DNA from 4 places in the Alteromonas sp. 009811495 genome. Region 4 is predicted to be linked to each of the others. Evidence: predicted binding sites of a transcription regulator. Region 4 holds the regulator's gene; each other region holds the start of a gene.

Evidence for each region. The regulator FliA, encoded in region 4, starts transcription of late flagellar genes. The targets are predictions, from matches to a motif close to CTAAAGNTNNNNNNNNNNNNGCCGATA.
Region 1: the regulator FliA is predicted to act here: its motif matches at 2,992-3,018, upstream of OZ660_RS03430 (HAMP domain-containing methyl-accepting chemotaxis protein).
Region 2: the regulator FliA is predicted to act here: its motif matches at 1,373-1,399, upstream of OZ660_RS05980 (flagellar protein MotY).
Region 3: the regulator FliA is predicted to act here: its motif matches at 1,710-1,736, upstream of OZ660_RS02855 (DUF3530 family protein).

Annotation. Positions count from the first base shown of each region.
Region 1 covers NZ_CP113972.1:765,308-771,283, reverse strand. The annotation lists gene pdxA (4-hydroxythreonine-4-phosphate dehydrogenase PdxA) at 1-845, shown strand, start outside; gene rsmA (16S rRNA (adenine(1518)-N(6)/adenine(1519)-N(6))-dimethyltransferase RsmA) at 842-1,669, shown strand; gene apaG (Co2+/Mg2+ efflux protein ApaG) at 1,677-2,051, shown strand; gene OZ660_RS03435 (symmetrical bis(5'-nucleosyl)-tetraphosphatase) at 2,063-2,890, shown strand; gene OZ660_RS03430 (HAMP domain-containing methyl-accepting chemotaxis protein) at 3,164-5,188, shown strand; gene OZ660_RS03425 (diguanylate cyclase) at 5,310-5,976, shown strand, end outside.
Region 2 covers NZ_CP113972.1:1,319,943-1,325,918, forward strand. The annotation lists gene OZ660_RS05970 (peroxiredoxin) at 1-454, shown strand, start outside; gene rnt (ribonuclease T) at 535-1,170, opposite strand; gene OZ660_RS05980 (flagellar protein MotY) at 1,467-2,339, shown strand; gene glpQ (glycerophosphodiester phosphodiesterase) at 2,364-3,440, opposite strand; gene gloA (lactoylglutathione lyase) at 3,516-3,905, opposite strand; gene OZ660_RS05995 (SDR family oxidoreductase) at 4,064-4,774, opposite strand; gene cspE (transcription antiterminator/RNA stability regulator CspE) at 5,107-5,319, shown strand; gene OZ660_RS06005 (M20/M25/M40 family metallo-hydrolase) at 5,625-5,976, opposite strand, start outside.
Region 3 covers NZ_CP113972.1:618,786-624,761, reverse strand. The annotation lists gene rapA (RNA polymerase-associated protein RapA) at 1-950, shown strand, start outside; gene OZ660_RS02860 (pseudouridine synthase) at 950-1,660, shown strand; gene OZ660_RS02855 (DUF3530 family protein) at 1,796-2,680, shown strand; gene OZ660_RS02850 (hypothetical protein) at 2,823-3,146, shown strand; gene OZ660_RS02845 (AmpG family muropeptide MFS transporter) at 3,219-4,559, shown strand; gene OZ660_RS02840 (hybrid sensor histidine kinase/response regulator) at 4,657-5,976, shown strand, end outside.
Region 4 covers NZ_CP113972.1:1,166,426-1,172,401, reverse strand. The annotation lists gene OZ660_RS05330 (chemotaxis protein CheA) at 1-184, opposite strand, end outside; gene OZ660_RS05325 (protein phosphatase CheZ) at 197-952, opposite strand; gene cheY (chemotaxis response regulator CheY) at 987-1,370, opposite strand; gene OZ660_RS05315 (RNA polymerase sigma factor FliA) at 1,407-2,138, opposite strand; gene OZ660_RS05310 (MinD/ParA family protein) at 2,135-3,001, opposite strand; gene flhF (flagellar biosynthesis protein FlhF) at 3,007-4,407, opposite strand; gene flhA (flagellar biosynthesis protein FlhA) at 4,437-5,976, opposite strand, start outside.

The DNA.
Region 1 (5,976 bases), 400 kb from region 4:
AACGGCTAGATTTACCGCTAACCCTTATTGAATACGACGCCAATAACCCGCAAGTACAAGCTGCGGGTTCGTTGTTTATTAAGCAGATAGATAAATCTGTAGACGTTATCGCAGGTACGCTTGATAGCGAAAATGGACTCTACGTTGTCGAGACATTACGACAAGCCTGCCAAGCCAATATGGATGGAGACTTTGACGCAGTTGTTACAGGCCCCGTACATAAGGGCATAATTAACAAGGCTGGGGTATCATTTAGCGGACATACCGAGTTCTTCGCCTATCAATCAAACACTATCGATGTGGTTATGCTGCTAGCAACGGAAGGACTTAACGTTGCCCTTGCGACAACACATATCCCGCTAGAGTACGTGGCGAAAGCGATCACTCGTGAGCGATTACACAAAGTGATTCACATCATTAATACCGATCTTAAACTTAAATTTGGTATTAAAGAACCCCACATTTACGTGTGTGGACTAAACCCTCACGCTGGTGAAGATGGGCATATTGGAACGGAAGAAATTCAAACTATCATACCGGCACTGGAAGAGTTACGCGCTGAAGGTTTGAATATTACCGGACCTTTGCCAGCCGATACCATTTTTCAGCCGAAGTATTTAGAAAATGCTGATGTTGTACTGGCTATGTACCACGACCAAGGCCTGCCTGTATTGAAATATAAAGGGTTTGGCGCATCAGTAAATATCACTCTGGGTTTGCCTTTCATTCGTACCTCAGTAGATCACGGCACCGCCCTTGACCTTGCAGGTACAGGAGAAGCTGACGCCGGAAGTTTCAGAAAAGCATTGGAAAAAGCCATTGAGCTTGCACAACATCAACAATGAGTAAAACACATTTAGGCCATACGGCCAGAAAACGATTTGGCCAAAACTTCCTTCACGATGAATATGTGATTGGAAAAATTGTTGCCGCAATTGGCCCCAAAAACGAACAAAACTTAGTCGAGATTGGCCCAGGTCTTGGTGCACTAACCGATCCAGTATGTGAAGAGGTTGATGCCTTAACGGTTATCGAGCTGGACCGAGACTTAGCTAAGCGGTTACGCCATCACCCTTTCAATGGTGACAAGCTAACCGTTATTGAACAAGATGCCATGACAATGGACTTTTCGGCCTTATTAAAAGAAATGCCGATTAAGGACAAAAAGCTTCGCGTGTTTGGTAACTTGCCGTACAACATCTCAACGCCTTTAATGTTTCATTTATTCGATCACGCCAGCAGTATTGAAGACATGCACTTTATGCTGCAAAAAGAAGTGGTGAATAGATTGGCTGCTGGGCCTGGTTCAAAGAACTATGGCCGTTTATCGGTTATGGCACAATATTACTGTCATGTCATTCCAGTACTTAACGTGCCGCCAGGCGCTTTCAAACCTGCGCCAAAGGTAGACTCAGCAGTAGTAAAATTAGTTCCTCACAGTGCACCACCGGTTGATGTTGTTTCGGTAAATACGCTTGAGCGTGTCTGTGCACAAGCCTTTAACCAACGCCGAAAAACCATTCGTAACTCTTTGAAAGATTGCTTGAGTGAAGAAGAAATAAGCGCATTAGGTATCGACCCAACATGTCGGGCAGAAGTGCTGTCTCTTGGCGATTTCGCCACACTTGCCAATGCAGTTTCAGCTAAAGAGAGCCAACAAGAGCAGTAAGGCATCTATGGAAGAACTCGATATTCAGGTGCGAGTGAAAACTCGCCACCTTCCTGACCACCTCCCTTCTGACGCCAAGCAATACGCGTTTGCTTATCACATCACAATAGAGAATAAGAGTAACGAGACGGTTCAATTGATTAATCGTTATTGGCGTATAACCGACGCAAACGGTAAAACCTCTGAAGTGGAAGGGGCCGGTGTTGTTGGAAAACAGCCGATATTAAAGGCAGGTGAAAGTTTTGATTACACCAGTGGCGCGGTCATTGACACACCCGTTGGAAATATGGAAGGCTACTATGAAATGGAACGTGAAAACGGCGAGCGTTTCCGCGTGCCAATTTCAGTATTCCGTTTAGCCATTCCCAGTATTCTCCATTAAGGTAGCTTCGCATGTCGCAAGGCAACACGTACGTCATTGGTGATATTCAAGGTTGTTATGATGGTCTGCGTCGCGTTCTGGATAAAGCGCGCTTTGACCCCAATGCCGACAACCTCTTCGCAGTGGGCGATTTAGTGGCTAGAGGTGAAGACTCTTTAAGTACATTACGCTTTCTTAAATCTCTTGGCGACAGTTTCTCCAGTGTTTTAGGCAATCACGACCTCCATTTACTTGCCGTTGTAAATAACATACGCAAAGCGAAAAAATCGGATAAGCTCGCGCCGCTACTCAGTGCTCCAGATCTGCCAGAACTTGTGGATTGGTTACGTCACTTTCCTCTTGCCCAAAAAGTAGCAAACAACACAGTAATCGTTCATGCAGGCTTATATCCAATGTGGTCAACGCACAAGCTACTTGCGTTAAGTGACGAAGTGAGTGATGTACTCAAACGCCCGCAATACGCTTCCTTTTTAACAGAAATGTATGGCAACAAGCCTCATAAATGGTCAGAGGAATTAGCTGGTAGCGAACGCCTGCGGTTTATCGTAAACGCCTGCACAAGAATGCGTTTCGTTCACAAAAATTCGACGCTAGATTTCGATAACAAAGCACATCCCAGTGCCATAATGCATAGTACAAGCAGCACCTTACTTCCATGGTTCGAACATGAAAATACGCATTTGGGCCGCAATGAAAAGGTCATTTTTGGGCATTGGGCTGCATTGTCAGGACAAACCAATAACCCGCAATTTATTGGCCTAGATACCGGTTATGTATGGGGCCAATCCATGACCATGTTAGAGCTTGGTAAGAATGAGCTAATTAGTGTTTCGGCATGAGCGTACACTTCATTTAGTGAGCAAACTTCCTTACGAATAGTAAAAACTTGACCAAAACTGGTACAACCAGTAACTATTTATGTGCAAATAGCATAAATAAAGTAAACATTAAGTCTCTGAAGCCGATACAATTATTTGTGATAGTAACGATGATGTATTAAACCTTCACCCTAAAGTACAATCACATTCATGTTGATTTGGGTGTATTTTAATAAGGTTGAGGGGTAATATCGTTAGTGATAAGAACAAAAATGCACTCATCCAGGAGTTCCGATGAAAATAACCGTAGCCACGCGCGTAATCGGGGGATTTGTAGCGATCAGCGCACTTCTGATCGTAATCAGTGTTGTTTCGCTTTATAACCTCAATTCAATAGGCTCTGCGACCGAAGAGGTCAACGATGTCGCCCTTCCAACCGTTGCAGGTAGTAACGCGTTGAAAGCCAGCTTTCTTAATATGGGTCGGCTGACTTTTGAGAGTTATATTGAAGAAGAGCTCAATGGACTTGAGAAAAAACGCACTTCGTTTAACGCCGCAAAAGAGAGCTTTGATAGTGAGTATAAGAAACTTGCCCTTGCTGTCGATGACCAACCACAGTTAAAGAGTACACTGAATTCAGTTCGACAATCTTTCGATGCGTATACCGCAAACGTCGAAGAAATGTATAAGAATCATGAAAAGTACTTGGGACTTCGCAATACAATTCAAGACCGCTTAGGCGACGCTGAAGATAACGCAGATGACGCTTCAACATATCTTCTTGATTTTTCTGACTTAGATGCAGTTCAAAGCAATGCAAGTCTACGTAGAGCAGCCGAAGTAGGCAGTCAATTAGAGTCTTCACTGTTATCCCTACTTACCGTGTCTAACGAATACGTGAAAACGCAAACGCTAGTGCGTTCTCAAACCTTGGGTAATGAAGTTGACCTTGTTGTTGAAAAAGTGGTTACCCAGCTAAGCGAAATGGTTGAAACCGCTGGTGGCCGCGATGACTCAGGAACGCTAGATGAAATTAACGATTTAGTTAACGGTGCTGTAAACGCTATTAAAGCCAGTGATGGCGTAGTTCAGCTGCATGTAGACCGCCTAGAGCGCCGAAATGATGCGGAAAAAGCGCTTAACGCATCTGATGCGAATATCGCTCAGGGCATTATTGAGCTAGAAAAACTGTTAACAGAAGCCGACAGAAAGGCCAGCGATATAGAAGAACAGGTAAACGGCACCATCACGACAGGTAACACCATTGTTGTGCTAGTGGTACTTTTCTCAATTGCCATTGCTGCCTTTATTGGGTTTGTGACAGTACGCGCGATTACTCGCCCGCTTTATCGTGTTAATGAGTTACTGACAGTAGCATCGTCTGGTGATTTAACACATCGCCTTGATGATTCAGCACAAGACGAGTTTGGACTACTGGCCAGAAACTGTAATAAGCTAATTGGTAACTTGAAAGAGTTGATCACTGCTATTAACGTGCGTGCAGAGCAACTTGCTGCCGCATCAGAGCAAACCTCAGCAGTGACCGCGCAAACTACGCATTCAATCCAAGACCAAAAGTCGCAAATTGGACAAGTAGCCACAGCAACAACAGAAATGCACTCCACGTCACAACTTGTGGTGCAAAATGCAGAAGATACGCTTAGCCAAATCCGTCATGCGGATGCCGAAGCAGAAAATGTCAGACAAATTTCAATAGAAAACAAAAATACTATCGAAATTTTGGCTAAAGACGTTCAAGACGCAGCAGACGTTATTAATAAACTTCATCAAGATAGCGCAAGTATAGGCGGCATTCTTGATGTTATTCGCGGTGTTGCAGACCAAACTAACTTACTTGCACTTAACGCAGCAATTGAGGCGGCGCGTGCTGGTGAGCAAGGTCGTGGTTTTGCGGTTGTCGCAGACGAGGTAAGAACCCTTGCAAGCCGTACTCAAGAATCTACCCAAGAAATCAACGCGATGATTGAGGTTCTACAAGCTGGTGCTGAACGCGCTGTTGCGGTTATGAACCAAGGTAAAGAGCAAACCGCAGCCTGTGTGGCGCAAACTGAACGTGCAACACAGGCTCTGGACATTATTTCTGATGCGGTGCATAAAGCGCACGATGTAAGTTCTCAAATTGAGCAGTCGGCTCGTGAACAAAATACGGTATCGCAAGAAATCAGTGAGAAGCTTGAAACTATAGTAGGCATTGCAGAAGAGACTACCGCAGGTGCACAACAAACGTCTGAGTCTAGCCACGAAGTGGCAAGATTAGCGGAAGAACTGCAACAATCAATTCGTCAGTTTAAGGTGTAAATACCCGTAAACTCGACAAAAAGTACGTAATGAAAGGGCTCCGCAAGGAGCCCTTTTTTGTTCCCCGGCGAAACCTAATAGGTTGGCTATACTGTAAGAAGTGTTTGTTGAGGGGGATATTTTGAGTACTCGGTCGCTTCGTTCTCAATTAGTTTTGGGGGTAGTCATTGTGATCACTACCTTTGTTGCTGTGCAATTGTGTATACGCGCATTTGTGACTTACCCACAGCTAAAGGCCCTTTCTGAGAAACACGACGTTTATGAGCTGCAGAGAGTTGCATCAGAAGTTCAGCAAGAACTTAGGGCACTTGAAAACTTGGTGTACGACAATGCCGTGTGGGACTCTACGTATAACGCCATTGCGACAAAAGATGTGAATTGGCTAGCGAAAACCTACTTCTTACCTACAAGCTATACCACGTTAGGCATTGATGGATGGCTTTTCTTTGACAAGCACAATAATGTCGTTGCTGCTGAGGTGTTTCAATCCACTCTTACCCTTGATGAGATTAGTCAGGCCGTCGCTACAAGTGGCATTTTCGACGCTGTTGAACAACCAAGCACGGTTCATACTGTGTTTTCAATGTTTAGAGACACCCCTGTGGCACTTATCGCAAGTAAAATACTTCCTTCCGATGAACAGGGTGACTCCAATGGAACCGCTGTTGTTTTACAACGAATTGATCAAAGTTTCATTGAAAAGATCACGCCTAATATTACTAGTGACATAACCTTTCATGCTATTGATTCACTAACACCGCAGGCTATTTCGCAAAGCACTTCCTTCG
Region 2 (5,976 bases), 150 kb from region 4:
CCCCTCTGAACTTATTGCTTTCGATAAGCGTTTTGACGAATTCAAAAAGCGCGGTGTTGAAGTGATTGGTGTATCAATCGATTCTCAGTTCTCTCACAACGCGTGGAGAAATACACCAGTAAATCAAGGTGGTATTGGTCCAGTTAAATACACATTGGTTGCTGATGTTAAGCACGAAATCTGTCAAGCATATGACGTAGAGCACCCAGAAGATGGCGTAGCATTCCGCGGCTCTTTCCTAATTGACGAAGATGGTCTTGTACGTCATCAAGTTGTGAACGATCTTCCACTTGGCCGTAACGTTGACGAAATGCTACGCATGGTTGACGCATTAGCGTTCCACCAAGAGCACGGTGAAGTATGTCCAGCGGGTTGGACTGAAGGTAAAGCGGGTATGGATGCATCACCTGAAGGTGTAGCTAAGTACTTGTCTGAAGAAGCTGATAAACTATAAGACAGCTTTTGCAAAGATAAAAAAACAGCGCCTACGGGCGCTGTTTTTATTTGCGTTGTACTTTCTATATTAGCGCGTATTTACTCGCTTTCTGCTAATGGCCATCCACCGAGCGCTTTATACCTATTCACCATAAAGCAAAACAATTCAGTGGTTTTTTGCGCATCATATAGCGCACTATGCGCTTCGTTTTGGTCAAAGGCTATTCCTGCTGCACGACACGCTTTCACTAACACCGTTTGACCTAAGGCCAAACCAGCCAGACTGGTGGTATCGAAAGATACGAAGGGGTGAAAAGGTGTACGCTTGATATTAGAACGCTCAATCGCCGCATTCACAAAACTCTGATCGAACGTTGCGTTGTGCGCGACAATCACAGAACGTTGGCAATCGGCATTTTTCTGCGCTTTTCTAATGCCTTTGCACAAGGCTTTCATTGCATCGCTTTCGGCGATGGCACCGCGCAGTGCACAGTGAGGATCAATTCCATTAAACTCCAACGCGGCAGGCTCTAGATTGGCTCCTTCGAAGGGATCTATATGATAGTGAAACGTTTCGTCAGGATGCAAAATACCATTTTCATCCATTTTTACCGTCACCGCCGCGAGCTCAAGTAATGCATCTGTACCGGCATTGAACCCAGCAGTTTCAACGTCGATAACTACGGGAAAGTAACCTCTAAAGCGATGAGATAGTAAGGGCGGGTTTGAAGACATAAACACTCTTGAGAACAATATCGGATGAATGGGACGGAGAAGGCCACAATCGGGCTTTTCACCAGTCAGCTAAAGCCAAATTATCGCAAGGATAATTGCCAGTTGCCAGTTTGAATTTTCAGTAGCGCTTTTTTGTGCTGCTACATGCCATTTTGAAGGGCATATAAAAGTGTAAAAAATTGACCTGATGTAGATTTAATCACTAAACTTTTCTACACTTCGGACGATAGAATAAATAAGCTCATTGCGTCTATGTGTTGAGTTTGTCTTCTTGGTTTTCAGTTTGGGTTTTCGTTATGGTGTCGAAATTAAAATATATTGTCTTTGTCGGGCTTTTAGGTTCGCTATCAGCTAGCGCGGCTATGCGACAGTATTCTGCCACCGTTGAAACTTCTAATTGGAAAGTAGATAACCCATCTCGTTTGCAATGTACCTTGAATCACGAATTACCTGGATACGGGGAAGCCTTATTTACCAGTTATGCATCTAAGCAGCTTAATATGGAATTTGAGCTGGATATGTATTTACTGCCAAGTAAGTTTGAAGTGGCATCGGTGTATTCCGTGCCACCTAAATGGATGCCTGGCGTCGCGCCTAAGCCAATAGCGGATATGTCTATTCGCAAGCAATACAATGGCGACCTTCCGCGGGATGCTGCTTGGACGATGCTCTCTGAACTTGAAAAAGGTTTTTGGCCGACTATCTACTACCAAGATTGGTATAATAAATACGACCAAGTGGCGGTAGCATTAAACGCCAGTAATTTTACAGGTGTATACCGCGAGTTCGCTAAATGTGTGTCTAACCTGCTGCCATTTAGTTTCGACGATATTTCCTATACCGTTTTGTCGTACAAAAACAACAGTACCGAATTAACTAAATACTCTCGCAAGCGCTTGAATATGATTGGAGAGTATTTAAAAGAAGATACCGAATTGGAACTCGTGCTACTTGACGGTTACACCGATAGTTACGGTGGCCGTTGGAATAACGAACAGCTATCAATTCGCCGCGCTAACGAAGTGAAGAGCTACCTTACAACACTAGGCGTTCCGGAAGATAGGATCCAGTTAACTGGCCACGGTGAAAAACGCCATATTGCCTCAAATGATACGCGAGAAAATCGCGCACAAAACCGTAGGGTCGTTGTACGCCTATCTAAATCCTAAAAGCAGGGCTTAGTAAAGATTAACTCACTTTCCCATACTCTCAATTTGGTGTCGCCAGTCGTGAACAGGTGGAACGTGGTCAGTAAATACACCGTTAGCTTTTATAACATCGCGCAATATTTGTAATAGCTGTGGACCTGTCATTCCCTCGGGTAATGCATCTTGTCTGTAGGTGTATGGGTGAACAGCGAGTTGGTTCGCATGGGCGTTATCAAGCCACGACGCCGATTTTATTTCACCCTTTTTAAGCGCTGCGGGGTCTAATAAATGACCCAACCATGGACCGATACCATCAGCATACTGAGCAACGGCTTCCATCCCTTCTTTCGTACGCAACCAATCGTAATCAGTCGAGCTTTCTGCCCAGCTGTTTTCACCTATTAGCATTACGACTTTGCCACTGTATTTCAATTCTTCGCGAATGCGCTTTACTTCTTCAAAGTCAAAACACTGTAAGAAACTATTACCGTTTTCGCCGCCAAAATTATAAGACAGCAAAGCTTCTATCACTATCTTGCTTGCATCTACGCCTTCGTTTAAGTGAAAAGCGGGGGACTTTACCTCGGGGTAAACACCCACGCGTTTATTAAATTCGCGGTTTAGTTCACTGATAAGTTCAAAGTGTTCATAAAGCGTTGCAATAGTGAAGTTTGCTTTTGCGCCGGAATACCGTTTTCTAAATACTTGTTTACCTTCACCGTCAGCGCGTTCGTGTAAGCGTAAAGTACGCAGCTCGGCGAGTGTGAAATCTCGTACATAGTAGCGATTGTCTTCGCGGTGTCGTTGTGGAAATACCTGCTCAACATTTGACACTGTTTCAAGGTGAATGTCGTGTAAAACAACCGGAATATCGTCTTTGGTTATCACCACATCTTGTTCAATAAAGTCGGGCTCTTGTGCAAACGCCAACGTGGTCGACTCTAATGAATGCTCTGGCAAGTATCCAGAGGCACCGCGATGTGCCACGATTGTAAATTGCGCTTCAGCTGACTCTAAAGCTTCACCGTTGGCAAAAACACCTGTGCTGACGACAGTCGATAAGCTGAGAAGCGCGGCTGAACAGAGTCGTTTTATGTCTAACGTATATCGGCGAATGTTTATGGGTGATAAAAGTGATAGCACAGGCTCAAACTCCCTTTTGATTTATTGTCGTGAGCAAAAAGCATTACAAAGCGCTTAACGCGCTTTGTTTTGAATTAACTCAATGGCGTAGCCGTCTGGGTCTCGAACAAACGCGATAACCGTGGTTCCACCTTTTACTGGACCGGGCTTACGGTATACTTCAGCACCATTAGCTTCTAATGACTGACAAAATGCGTATATGTCGTCAACCTCAATAGCGATGTGCCCGTATGCATTACCTTTGTCATAGCTGTTCTCCCCCCAATTGTAGGTGAGTTCAAGGACTGTGTTATTGGCTTCATCGCCATAGCCCACAAAGGCCAGTGTATATTCATACTCTTTGTTTTCAGACTGGCGAAGTAGGCGCATACCCATTAATTGGGTGTAAAAGTGAAGTGACGCTTCTAAGTTTTTAACTCGAAGCATGGTATGTAACATTCTCATTTTATTCTCTCAATGATGTTTTCAAACAATACCCATTAATACCTATCAATACGCGCTAACCGCCTTAACACTGGCAATGCTCAACAAAGGCATAACGCATAATGATAAAAGAGAAATGTTAACGCTTTAAGACACTACTGACTATACAAGAGGCTTTACTAAAAGCCCCACAGCCCAATATTGTCAATTTTCAAGCGACGTGGTTGTGATAGTAAGTAAACAACCATTTCACCTAAGTCTTCGTTTTGAATTAACCCTTGGTCGATGTCGTCGCTGTCAGATTTCTGCGACTGTATAAGTGCGGGATTTAGGGAGTGTACATGAATACCAAACTCGCGGACTTCTTCTTGAAGTGCCTTTCCCAAACCAACCATAGCGAATTTAGATGCGCAGTATACGCCTGCGTTAGCATAGCCATTCAACGCGGCTTGCGAGGCTATATTAAGTATATATCCTTCTTTATTTTCTATCATGTTTACAACAACTGCCTTGCACATTAAGAAAGTGCCTTTGATGTTGGTGTTCATCACTTCATCCCAGTCTGATTCACTGGTTTCCCAAATACGCGTTTCTTTGCCAAACCCGCTATTATTTATCAGTACGTGAACGTCACCAAATTCGGCGTGGACGGCTTTTACGAAGCGCGAGACTGCTCCACTGTTGGCAACGTCACAGACATCGCCAAAGATTCTCCCAGGATATTGACTATCAAAATGCGCAACGGTTTCGGTAATCGTTTTCTCTGTTCGCCCGCAAATAGCAACTTTCATTCCTTGTGCTAATAAATGCGCAACAATAGTCTTTCCCAATCCTTTGCCACCACCGGTAACAATGGCCGTTTTATTTTTCAATTCATAACGATCTGACATTACATTACTCCACAAAAAAATCAGTGACTTAAAATTAGCGTACTTAGCTTGAAATCCCCACAAACATACGTATTCAGTGAAGTACGGCGAAAACTGTTCAAGATAGGTGAATAAAAAATAAACGACAAACCGTTGGACTTTGCTTAAAGAAGGCTGTATTCTCCTCGCCGCTTTAGATATGTTTTATGCTTTTCCTATTACTGCGCTGTACCTCTCGTTATTCCTTCAAATTGAAGTTTAATTTACAGAAATACATCACTTTATTAGTTTGGTTATGTCTATGGCCTTACGGTGAGATTTCACCACAACATCAATTTTAAAAGGTTTTTATTATGTCTAATTCTGTAAACGGTACAGTTAAGTGGTTCAACGAAGAAAAAGGCTACGGCTTCCTAACACAAGATAATGGCGGAAAAGATGTTTTCGTACATTTCCGTTCAATTGCTTCTGAAGGTTTCAAGACACTTGCTGAAGGTCAGTCAGTTAGCTTTGAAGTAGAACAAGGCCAAAAAGGCCCACAAGCAGCAAACGTAGTAGTACGCTAAGTAACTGCTTTCATGAGCAAGTCTTTTCAAAGGGCTTGCTTATGACGTTATGATTTTTAAGTCAAAAAAAGGACGAAAGAATATTTATAAAAATAATAAAAGGAGTATTTCTTATACTATCTTCAATAACACCTCCCCAACTTTGTAATACCATCTCTGATATTTCCGTACATAAAAATAGTATTGCTTATCGCGAAGTCGGTAACATGAAGCGCGTTGAGTTTAGCAACAAAAGCGATAGACGAGCGTTTTTGGACAAATTGCTGCAACGCTCGCTATCCTAAAGAGTATTATCCAGTAACCCGTTAATCTCGCTTTAATTCAACGTCTGTGTCTGCTAACAAATAAATGCTAGCTGCATAAGCCGCAATATTTTGTGCCAGCTCATTAGGGTTTATTTTGTCTAATGTGTCATCTGGTGTGTGGTGCAGGTCAAAGTAATCATGGCCATTTTGATTCAATCTGATTGTAGGCACACCTTTTGCGGCAAGCGGGATAATATCCGGGCCACCGCCAGCGATATCTGACCCTCCACGTACGATACCCAGTGGCGATAGAATTTTAGCTATTTCATCTACAAGTGCAGTAGCTTCTGGGTTTACGTTAGAGACGATTTGCCAAATTGTTTGTGCTCCAAAATCAGACTCGGTAGCTAAT
Region 3 (5,976 bases), 550 kb from region 4:
ATGTGAAGCCACTATTGATTGGCGCATGCTTACGTCCTGATGATATGGCCGCCCGCGACGAACTTGTCAACATGAGTATTACGCTTAACAGCCAGCTTGTAGCGCAACTTGAAGCTGGACGAGACCGTTTGCTTGAGCTTAATGCCTCGGGTGAAGGACGTGTCGAGCAACTGCTTGAAGATATTATTACGTTAGATAGTGAGCAAGATTTATCGCGCTTTATGGGGCGTGTTTTCGACGCCATAGGCGTTCAACAAGACGAAAAGGGTAACGACTGCTTCATTCTTATGCCAACGGAGTCCATGGTTAGCCAATTACCAGGACTCGATCCTGAGGGCATGACAGTGACATACAAACGCCGTGTGGCTACTACACTAGAGAACGTGCAGTTCTTAAGTTGGGACCATCCGCTAGTGCATACTGCAATTGATGTGGTGCTTACCGATGTGCACGGCAAAAGTAGTATGGGCTTCATCGCTGAACCTTCGCTGCCTAAGGGTGCCTATTGGATAGAGGCGCTTTTTGTATTGCACGCGCAAGCACCAAAAGCACTTCAATTAGGTCGCTTTTTACCGCAAACACCAGTAAGAGTGTGTTTGGATGCTCAAGGCAAACCGTCTGATTTAAGTTTTGATGTAAAACGCAAAGTAGGCCGAAAAATATCAGCACAGCTAATTAAAGCGCTACAACAGCCGCTTGAATTAGCGATAGAAAAAGCGCGTAAACTTGCACATCAAGAAGCAAACCAAAAGCAGCACGATGCGCTAGCAACTATGCACAATACGCTAAATGGCGAGATTCAGCGATTAAGAGACCTGCAAAAACGCAACCCTGCAGTGCGCGACAGTGAAATAGAATTTATCGAAACCCAAATGAATGCGTTAGATAAAGTTATTCAAGAAGCAGATGTCCAGCTAGACGCACTGCGCATAGTGGTGAATAACCCTTAATGGCAAATCCAAGTTTTGTGTACAAACCACCCATGATGCCTTATCTCGATTTCCTTTATCGAGATGAGGACATTGTTGTAGCACATAAGCCCAGTGGACTATTAAGCGTACCGGGCAAGGCCGCTGAGCATAAGGATGCGTTGATCTCTCGGGTCAACGCGGTATTGCCAACTGCATCGGTGGTACATCGACTCGATATGGCCACATCGGGTATTATGGTGATGGCGTTGAACAAAGATAGCCATCGTCATATCTCCAAGCAATTTGAGCTTAGAAAAACAAAAAAGCGTTACTTTGCCAGCGTCTTTGGCCATATAGCTCAAGATATCGGCGAAGTAGATTTACCGTTAATTTGCGACTGGCCTAATAGACCAAAGCAGATGGTTGATTTTGAACGGGGAAAACACGCGTTAACGCACTTTGAAGTAGTTGAACGCACGCATGATGCAAACGGGCGTCCATTTTCACTTGTTGCGCTTTACCCCATTACAGGGCGCTCACATCAGCTGCGAGTGCATATGCTAGAACTTGGTCACCCAATTTTGGGTGATAGGCTTTATGCACATGACAGCGCTTTGGCCATGGCTTCACGCTTACAGTTGCACGCTGAGAGCCTATGCTTTACGCATCCATCTACCAAGCAATGGCTCAATTTTCAATGCCCAGCGCCGTTTAGTCATGTTCTCGCCCAACCACTTTCTCAAGACTAAATCACGCTAGGAATAAACCTTGGGCAGCGAACTATTCGCAATATTTGGATTGCAGATATTTGTCATTAGGCCGATATACCGTATGTAGACTATTTTAGTTAAAGCGCTTTTTTCGTTAGGACTGGTTCGCAAACAATGATTAAGCATCTGTGCTCGCTTCTATTTTTGATGATACCCACCGTGTATTCATCTGCCGCTGCAGGTGACTTTTTTGCCGATATTAGCCATGCATACTTACCCGGTCAGGTAACAGAAATTATCGCTGGCGACACTATTTTGCCCATTGTCGAAGTTGATGCACATACCCCCTTGCCACTGGGAACTGCTATTATCATTAGTGAATTGTCCCCAGCGGGATTAACGATGGGACAGGGCGACATGTTGGCTGAAAAACTGGCCGAAAAAGGCTGGAACGTGATTATCAGCCCATTTGAGCAACCGTTGCACAATAACGCTCAAGCCACTTCGCAAGTAGAAAGCGAAAACTCACCAGATCAATCAGATAGTGTAATGACGATGGACCCAGACATCCATCCTCGAAGTAATCAGCTTACTCAGCATCTCGATTTTGACGACACAAAAAACAAATTGGGCATGCAACTGAACGCACTTAATAACTATCTTCAAGAGCGACAAGGTTACCGACTAATTATCGCACAAGGCATGCTGGCAGCGAGCTTTTTGTCACTAGCAAGCACACAACCGTCACTTCACCCTGACACATTTGTCGCTATTTCCCCATTTTGGCCAGATTCCACAATTAACGACTTAGTCGTTGATAATATTGCCCAATCAGACTTTCCGGTCCTAGATCTTGCTGTGGACAACTACAGTAACTGGGCATCAAGCACCGCAGCACAGCGACGAGTGAGTGCAAAAAATGCACTAAAAATGCACTATCGGCAGGTTGAGATATCAGGCACACCATTAGTCTTTAGTATAAAGCCAGATCAAGAAAGCTCTTATATTCATACACTTACAAACACTACTATTGGCTGGACACGTCATCTAGGCTGGTAAATCTCTGTTCGAGGGATTACGCTAAATTAATCTAGAAAACAATTACCTAATGAGAAAACGCACTACGCAATGGCCTGCTAACGAGCAGTTAGATTGTTATGAACTATAATACTTGTATAAAGCAAATACGGTTGGGCACCTCGTGACTGTTCAAGATTTCGTAGATAGTAAAGCGAAGCAACTGTGTTTTTATTTGAAAGCATTCTGGCAGGGCGAACTTCCCGCGGAGGAACTCGAGCTCTTCTTTTGGGACAGCATGGAAGAGTGGAGCCAGATTGATTACACATTAACACAGCCATATACGCCAAAAGAACGTGTTTTTTGGCATCTATTACACCAAGTGCATTATTGGAATGGCGATAAACTTGAAAACGATAAATACCTCTTCGACGAATTAAGTAACTGCGTCAACTTTCTTGATGGATTAGGGCATTGCCCTTTAGACTGTGTGGGTGTTCGTCCCTAACCCACGCGTTCTCCTCTCTTACCACAATAAAAACCATTCTCTAGGTTGCTTATCATCAATGTTCATGGCTCAATGACATTTTTGCATACTCGCCAAGGGCTAACTTATTTGTTCTCTGCATTAAACACCTATAAAGACAAACGCTTTCTGAGTATTTTTTGTTTCGGAATATCCAGTGGTTTTCCATGGATAATGATTGGTTCTGTGCTCTCTGCTTGGCTCAAAGACGAAAACTTATCACGTTCTGCAATTGGGTTATTCGGCATTATCTTTGCCACGTATTCGTTTAACTTTCTATGGTCGCCCTTACTAGACAAACTCAAGCCACCTTTTTTAGGGCAGCGCCGAGGCTGGATTATGGCTATGCAAGGTGCTGTTGTTGTGTGCTGCCTTGTTATGTCTCAACTGAGTGCTACTACTGATTTATTTTATATTGCACTTGTAGGCCTTTTCATTGCTATTGCCTCTTCCACACAAGATATAGCCATTGATGGCTTTCGCATAGATACCATTGCAGAGAATGACAAAGATGGTATGTCAGCGGCTTCTTCTGTCGCCACTGCAGGATGGTGGACAGGCTACGGTGGCTTAGGTGCAATTCCCTTTTATCTTGCCGACTATACCGCCTACACATGGCCTGATATCTATCTACTTTTAGCCTTCATGATGCTTCTGCTAATGGTTGCGACATTGCTGACCAACGAGCCTGAAATTGATAGAAAAGCACTTTTAAGCCAAATAACGCATGACACTGGCAGCGGCGTTCTATATTGGCTGCGAACGACATTAATAACGCCTTTCTCAGAGTTTTTCAGTCGAAACGGCGTGAAACTAGCTGCCTCTTTCCTGTTATTTATATTTTTGTTCAAGATTGGTGAAGCATTTTTGGGACGTATGAGTATCGTCTTTTACAAAGAGATTGGCTTTTCAAATAGCGATATAGGTACGTACTCAAAGCTGCTCAATTGGTGGGTTACTATTGTATTTTCGCTTTTAGGTGGCCTGGTTAATATTCGCTACGGCATTTACAAAGGGCTAATGATTGCGGGCATTGCCATGGCGGCCTCTAACCTCATGTTTGCGCTAATTGCACAGACAGGCCCATCAACGGGCTTGTTAGCAATAACCGTGATAGTGGATGGTTTTACAGGTGCATGGAGCACTGTCGCTATGGTGGCGTTCATATCGTTGCTCTGCAATCGTGCGTTCAGCGCTACCCAGTATGCGCTTATGGCCTCATTAAGTGTTGCTGGACGCACACTGGTGGCCTCAAGCAGTGGATTTGTTGTTGACGCCCTTGACGGTAATTGGAGCCTGTTTTTTATTGCTACAGCCCTCATGGTCATACCCAGCTTGTGCTTTCTGTATAGCATTCGCGAAAATATAAAAAAAGTCGAATATTCAAATAACTAAGTGTTATTTTTTACTCGTAACCTTGCAAGTAAACATAAGTTATCTACAGTTAATTAGGAAAGAAATATTCATGTTCTGTTAACGCGTTGAGATAGCCATGTCACTGCAAGGAAGTACTTTGGTAACGGAGAAGCTTAGTCATTCAAACAAAAGGGTCAAAAACACCCGCCGCGAGCGTGCACTGTCGAAAGTTAAGGTGGCGATGGTCATCATTGTCCTTGTCACGCTCGCATCACTTACTCACATACTCAACCAGCAACAGCACGCGATTTCAGCATTGAAACAACACAGTGCATTCGAAGACGCGCTAATTTCAACTGAACAACAGATCAATCGTTACCAGTACAGCCAAAATATTGCCCTGGTAGCGCCTTTGCAAGAAAACTTACTAGCCACTTATCAACGGATAGCAACACATTTTGCACAAGAACAGGAAATCAAATTCGTTGAGAATGAACTCTCCTTTGAAGCATTTGAGGTCAAGCAACGCAGCCTAATGCGAGAAGCAAACCACAGTGTTATTCAAGATACTATGCTTCAAATATACACCCTGGCTGTACTGCCCTCTGAACAAGCCGCTCAGCTGCTTAACGCTGTATTTACGCTTACACCATTAATCAATGCTATTCAATCTCAAGAGAGCGCACTTCAAAACCAAATATCATCGATTAGGCAACAGATAGTGCTTGTACTCATTTTTTCAGTTATTACGCTGGCATTAATTCAAGTAATTGCGTGGCTGTTTAGCAAGAATCAGCCTCATAAATCCACTTCGCTGTTACATCGTTCAGCGCTTCGCGTGTCTTTCGCTGATAAAGAGCAGCGTCATCAAAAAGAGTTTATTCAACTTATTAGTCACGAGTTTCGAGCACCTATTAGCGTAATTATCAGTGCACTAGAGCTTATTCCCAATATGGAAGCGCAGCGCAGTCGACTTATCCAGCAAGCTGAGCAATCAAGCTATCGATTACTCAGTCTAACCAATAATTTAACCGAACTATTGTCAGACAATATAGAAGACGACCTACAACCCCAGTCTATTGATTTAATTGGGCTCCTTGATGAGTGTATTTCCCCCTTTTCGATTCAAGTAAAAGACAAGAAAGTTGAGTTGAATATGCATTGCAGCCATAGTGTGCCGCATTTTGTTGAATCTGACCCTGTTGCTATTACTAAAGTCGTTACCGCCATTTTAGACAACGCGGTAAAATTTACTTCATCTGGCCTAATCGACGTCACCATTACAACGCTGGTAAAACACCAAGGTATTTTCCTTGTTGTTATTATCAGCGATACTGGTATGGGTATTGACGACGACACACAAGCGAAAATGTTTGATCGCTTCTACCGCGGAAAGCATGCTACTACGCATCGTTATTCTGGCGCGGGTATTGGCTTATCGGTGGCTAAGCGCAGT
Region 4 (5,976 bases):
CAGTCAGGGATAGAAACCCTGCTCCGCCTTTAACAGTATGGTAGCCGCGGAAAATTGCATTCAGCAAATCCGCGTCTTCTGGATTGTTCTCAAGATCAACGAGCTGTTCTTGTAATTGTTCAAGTATCTCTCCAGCTTCTACTAGAAAGTCCTGTAATATATCCTCGTCAACATCAAACGACATGCGCCCGCTCCCCTAAAAACCTAAGCTAGACAAAAGATCATCTACATCATCTTGGCCAGAAACAACATCATCGCGATTTTCCGCGTCGATAATTGGGCCTTCCGCTTGTACACCATCATTTTTATCGGCCTTAACGCTAGAAGGTTTAGAATGTTCTGAACCGTCGCGCTCGCCAAACATGGTTAACATGTTTACTAGGCTGTCCTCGACTTCTTTTACCAAGTCGATAACGCGGCGAATTACCTGACCAGTTAAATCTTGATAACCCTGTGCCATCAATACTTCTGTCAGTAACTGTGTGAGCTTAGTTGATTGCTCTGCGCTTTCTTCAAGTAAGTTATCTAAATCTGCACAAAGCGCTTTGAACTCGCCTAATTCTATTTGGCGGCTCATTAGCTTTTTCCACTCAGGCATCACTTTCTCGATGCGCTCAGCGAGCGTTTCTGCAATTGGCATGCTCGCTTCTACTGCATCCATAGTAGTATTAGCAGCTTTTTCAGTTTCTTCAATGACGTATGTCAGACGAGACTGTGCATCAGGCATATCTTCGGTCGCAAGATTCTTAATGCGATCGTCAATCTGAAAATTATTGAGCGCATCATGAAGTTGACGCGTCAGTTTTCCTACTTCTGCAAACAGCTCAACATTCTCCTTCATTGAGGCTGCTTCAAGTAGCGCATTGGCAGAAGCGTTGTCACCCTCTTCAAGATAGGCAACAAGTTGTTTAGCTTCGTCCAATGTAATCGGAACGTTTACATTTGGTGACATCCAGTAAACCTCGTTTCTCTGGTGAGCGTCTGGATCAACCTAAACGTTCGAAAATTTTATCCAATTTTTCTTTTAATGTTGCAGCTGTGAAAGGCTTAACTACATAGCCATTTACGCCGGCTTGCGCTGCCGCAACAATTTGTTCTTTCTTGGCTTCAGCAGTAACCATTAGCACAGGCAAATGCTTCAGTTTGTCATCGGCACGAATAGCACGTAGCAAGTCAATTCCTTGCATGCCCGGCATATTCCAATCGGTAACGACAAAGTCAAAGTCGCCTTGCTGTAGCATTGGCAACGCCGTACTTCCGTCATCCGCTTCCTGGATGTTGGAGAAACCCAAGTCTTTAAGTAGGTTTTTGATGATACGTCTCATGGTAGAAAAATCGTCAACCACGAGAATTTTCATACTTTTATCCAAAATAGCCTCCAGTGAGGGGTTAATTGTTATTAATATCTATTCTTCGTCAGCTTGCCACGACTTCATTCGTGATTTGAGTTTTAACATGGCCTGACTGTGAATTTGGCTTACTCTCGATTCACTAACATCAAGTACTTCACCTATTTCTCGTAGGTTTAGCTCTTCATCATAGTATAAAGAAAGCACGATAGCTTCTCGTTCAGGTAATGTTGTAATCGCATGGGCTAACGCCTTTTGGAAAGCACCTTGCATCAAGTCTTCAAGTGGTGCGTCGCTACCCCGATTTTGTTCAGTCGAAATAACGTCCTCAGACACACCTAAATCTTCAATGCCAACCAACTTACCAGCATTTACTTCATTCAACATTTGATGATAGTCCTGCAAACTCACATTGAGTTTAGCAGCAATATCAGAATCTCTGGCATCGCGTCCAGTCTCGCCTTCTACTTGCGAAATGGCTTCTGTTATCGCGCGACCGTTGCGATGCACTGACCGCGGCGTCCAATCGCCTTTTCGAATCTCGTCCAGCATAGCACCGCGGATACGAATACCCGCAAAGGTTTCAAAGCTCGCACCTTTCGAGCCGTCAAAATTGCGAGCAGCTTCTAATAAACCAATCATGCCTGATTGAATTAAATCGTCAACAAGTACACTAGCGGGCAAACGCGCCATCAAGTGATGAGCGATACGTTTAACCAAAGGCGCATGTCGTTCGACTAACTGCGACTTATCGGTTTGTTGTTGATAAGCTGCTGCCTTGCTATTCAACGCTGATTTCCTACTGCTTTCTCTGCAACCAACTGTTCAATAAAAAACTCTAAATGACCACCTGGCTGAGCCGGGATTGGCCATGACAATGCCTTGTTAGCCAGTTGAGTAATTGCAACGGCAGCAGGCGAACCTGGGTAGGCATCGACGATAGCGGTTTGTTTGCGTACCGCTTTACGAATATTTTCATCAAACGGGACAGTTGCCACTAATTCTAGTGCAACATCCAAAAATCGACCTGTTACTTTACTTAATTTACTAAACAGCTCTTGCCCTTCCCGCACGTCGCGCACCATATTGGCGACCACTTTAAATCGAAACACACCGTGTTCGCGATTCAAAATTTTGATCAGCGCGTAAGCGTCAGTTAATGATGTAGGCTCGTCGCACACTACAACCATAATATCCTGCGACGCTTTAGAAAAGCTTAATACCATGTCTGAGATACCCGCTGCGGTATCGACGATGAGAACATCAATTTGTGAACGTAATTCACTAAAGGCGCGTATTAAACCCGCATGCTGAGTAGGTGATAACTCTGCCATTGACTGTGTACCCGATGTCGCTGGCGCAATCTTGATTCCATGCGGACCAGTGACGAGTACCTCATCAAGCGTGCATTCACCCGATAATACGTGAGAAAGATTTTTCTCGACGCGAAGACCTAACATCACATCGACATTAGCCAGACCTAGGTCTGCATCGAGAACCATTACACGCTTACCCTGCTTAGCCATAGCAATGGCGGTGTTTAGTGTAATATTTGTTTTACCGACGCCACCTTTACCTCCGGTGACGGCAATAACTTTGATTAACCTTGATTGCTTCATTTTTCTTAAGCTACTCGCTTGGTCGTCAATCATACTGCTTATGCTGTTTTAATGGCGTTGTTACTACTAGTATGATTCAAACCGTACTTTTTATAAAGCTTTGCAGCAGCAGAAACCAAAGATTTTGCTTCTGCAATCTTAATGTCTTCTGGTACTTTTTGCCCATCGGTGACATAACTAACCGGTAACTGGTACTCAACTGCAGCACTAAGCACCTCTCCTAAAGAGTAGCACTCATCTAACTTTGTGAAAATACAGCCACTTAGTTCAATTTCATCATACGCTTTAATTATTCTTTGCAGTGCAGGATATTGTGTATTTGCCTGCGCTACCAAATATTTTTTCACTTGTGGCATTTGACCATTGTCAAATTGCTTAATTTGTTTAATCAAACGGCTATCTCGCTGACTAAACCCTGCTGTATCAATCAATACTAGACGCTTGTGACGCAGTTGGAAAAGTAAATCTGCTAACTCTTCGCTGGTTTGTGCTTTTCTTACTGTACAGCCAATTATCTTTCCGTAAGTAGCCAGTTGTTCAAACGCAGCTATTCTGTACGTATCAATGGTGATCATTGCCACTGATTCTGGGCCGTACTTTTGGGCATATCGCGCAGCCAATTTTGCTACCGTGGTTGTCTTTCCCGTTCCAGTAGGACCCACCAATGCAACAGCGCCTTGTGCGGTAAGTATATCGTTACCTGTTACATTTATGCGATTAGCCAATAGGTTAAGAAGGTAAACCCACGCTTCGCGCTCATTGTAGTGAGCAGGCGTGTAATTTATTAGCTGAGTCGCAAGCGCATGACTTAAACCCATATCGGTTAAACGCGTTATCAAATATTGATGAACGGGTTTTTGACGCTTATTCTTCGCTTCCATCAAATCAGCCACCTGATATTGCAAGACGTTTCTTAGCGAGGCGAGTTCTTCTTTGATTTGAGCAAGTTCGTCTGATTGATTAGGCGCAGTTTCATCTATGCTTGATGCTTGATGTGAAGGAAACGCATCTGCTTGCTCATAGCGGCTCGCACGGGATTGAGGTTGAGGCTGAGCAGCTTCAACTTCATCAATAAAGTCATCAGAAAAGTTAAGGTGCGATGCAATTTCATTAGCATGCTGCGCATTGGCAGAGGTATCTTTTTGGCTTTGCGGCTGAGCGCTTGAACCATGTTGCTTTTCAAGTAGCGCTTTTAAACTGTCTGGGCCGTCATCACCGATGATTTCACTTAAGCTAGGAACAGCTTTCTGACCGGGCGCTTTAGAGGCGGGTTTTGGCACTGACAACTTAGCCTCTGGCTCTTTATCGTAAGCTGCAACAAGCTCAATACCGTCAGCCACTTTGCGGTTTGACATGATAACCGCATCGCTACCCAACTCAGCTTTTACTTGGCTTAACGCCTCACGCATATCTTTGCCGAAGAAACGTCTTATTTTCATTGCAACCTCTCCAATCGCTCAGTGTCAGATTATTGACCGACCGAACTGACTATTTTTATCTGCTTATCATCAGGCACTTCTTGGTACGAAAGTACGTGGAGCCCAACAACTGAATACTTTAAGAAGCGTGACAGCACAGGTCTTAGCATGCCTGACGTCAGCAATACCGCAGGTTCGCCTTCGAGCTCCTGCTGCTGACTGGCTTGTTGCAATGATTTTTGCAACTTGTCTGCTAGTCCTGGCTCTATGCCAGCACCATCTTCACCGCCCGCTTGAAGAGACTGGTGCAACATCTGTTCCAACTCTGGCGCCAAGGTTATGACAGGTATCTCTTTGGCGCCTTGTGTAATCTCTTGAACAATCAGTCGTTTCAACGAAATACGTACTGCAGATACCAGTACATCAGGGTCTTGGCTACGCGTACCATACTCACTTAAAGTTTGAACAATAGTACGCATATCACGAATTGGTACGCCTTCGAATAGCAACGTTTGCAATACTTTAACTACGGTACTAAGCGGTAAAATATCCGGCACCAGTCCTTCAACAAGTTTAGGATGCTGTTTTGCCAACATATCAAGAAGTTGCTGAGCTTCTTCATGACCTAATAGTTGATAGGCATTATTAGTCAGAAGCTGACTCAAATGGGTTGCCACAACCGTTGCGGCATCGACCACAGTATAACCGAGTGTTTGAGCATGCTCGCGCTTATTCGGTTTTATCCATACAGCATCGAGCCCAAAAGCGGGATCTTTCGTTGCGCGTCCTTCAAGCTTGCCGAACACCTGCCCTGGATTAATCGCAAGCTCCTCGTCGTGACTAATGAGTGAGTCGCCAATGGTCACGCCGAGCATGGCAATAGTGTAAGTATTTGGTTCTAAATCGAGGTTATCGCGAATATGTACAGGAGGAATAAGAAACCCGAGTTCTTGCGACAATTTTTTACGCACGCCTTTAATGCGTGTTAATAACTCGCCACCTTGTGACTTATCGACAAGCGGGATAAGGCGATAGCCAACTTCTAACCCAATGGTATCGACTTGCTGTACATCATCCCAACCCAGCTCTTTGACTTCTGGCGCAACGGTTTCATCCTTAACCACGTCAGGGACTTTAGGCTCGGCAGCTTTTTTCTTCTCTTGTAGTGATTGCCAATAAGCAAAGCCTGCAATCAAAAAAGAGAAACCAAGAAACGCAACGTGGGGCATGCCAGGAATAATACCCATAACAAAAAGTACACCAGCGGCAATATACAAGGCTTGATTATTACCAAGTTGACCACGTATCTCTTTGCCCATCTCCTGAGTTTCGTTTTCACGAGTAACGATAATCGCGGTTGCGACTGACAAAAGTAGCGATGGAATTTGCGCGACAAGACCGTCACCGATAGTCAGGATAGTGTAAATTTCAATGGCGTTTCCAAATGTAAGATCATGCTGAATCATACCAATGAATAACCCACCAACTATATTGATGAGCATAATGAAAAGGCCCGCTACCGCATCGCCTTTTACAAATTTTGACGCACCGTCCATCGAACCGTAAAAGTCGGCTTCTGCGGTAATTTCT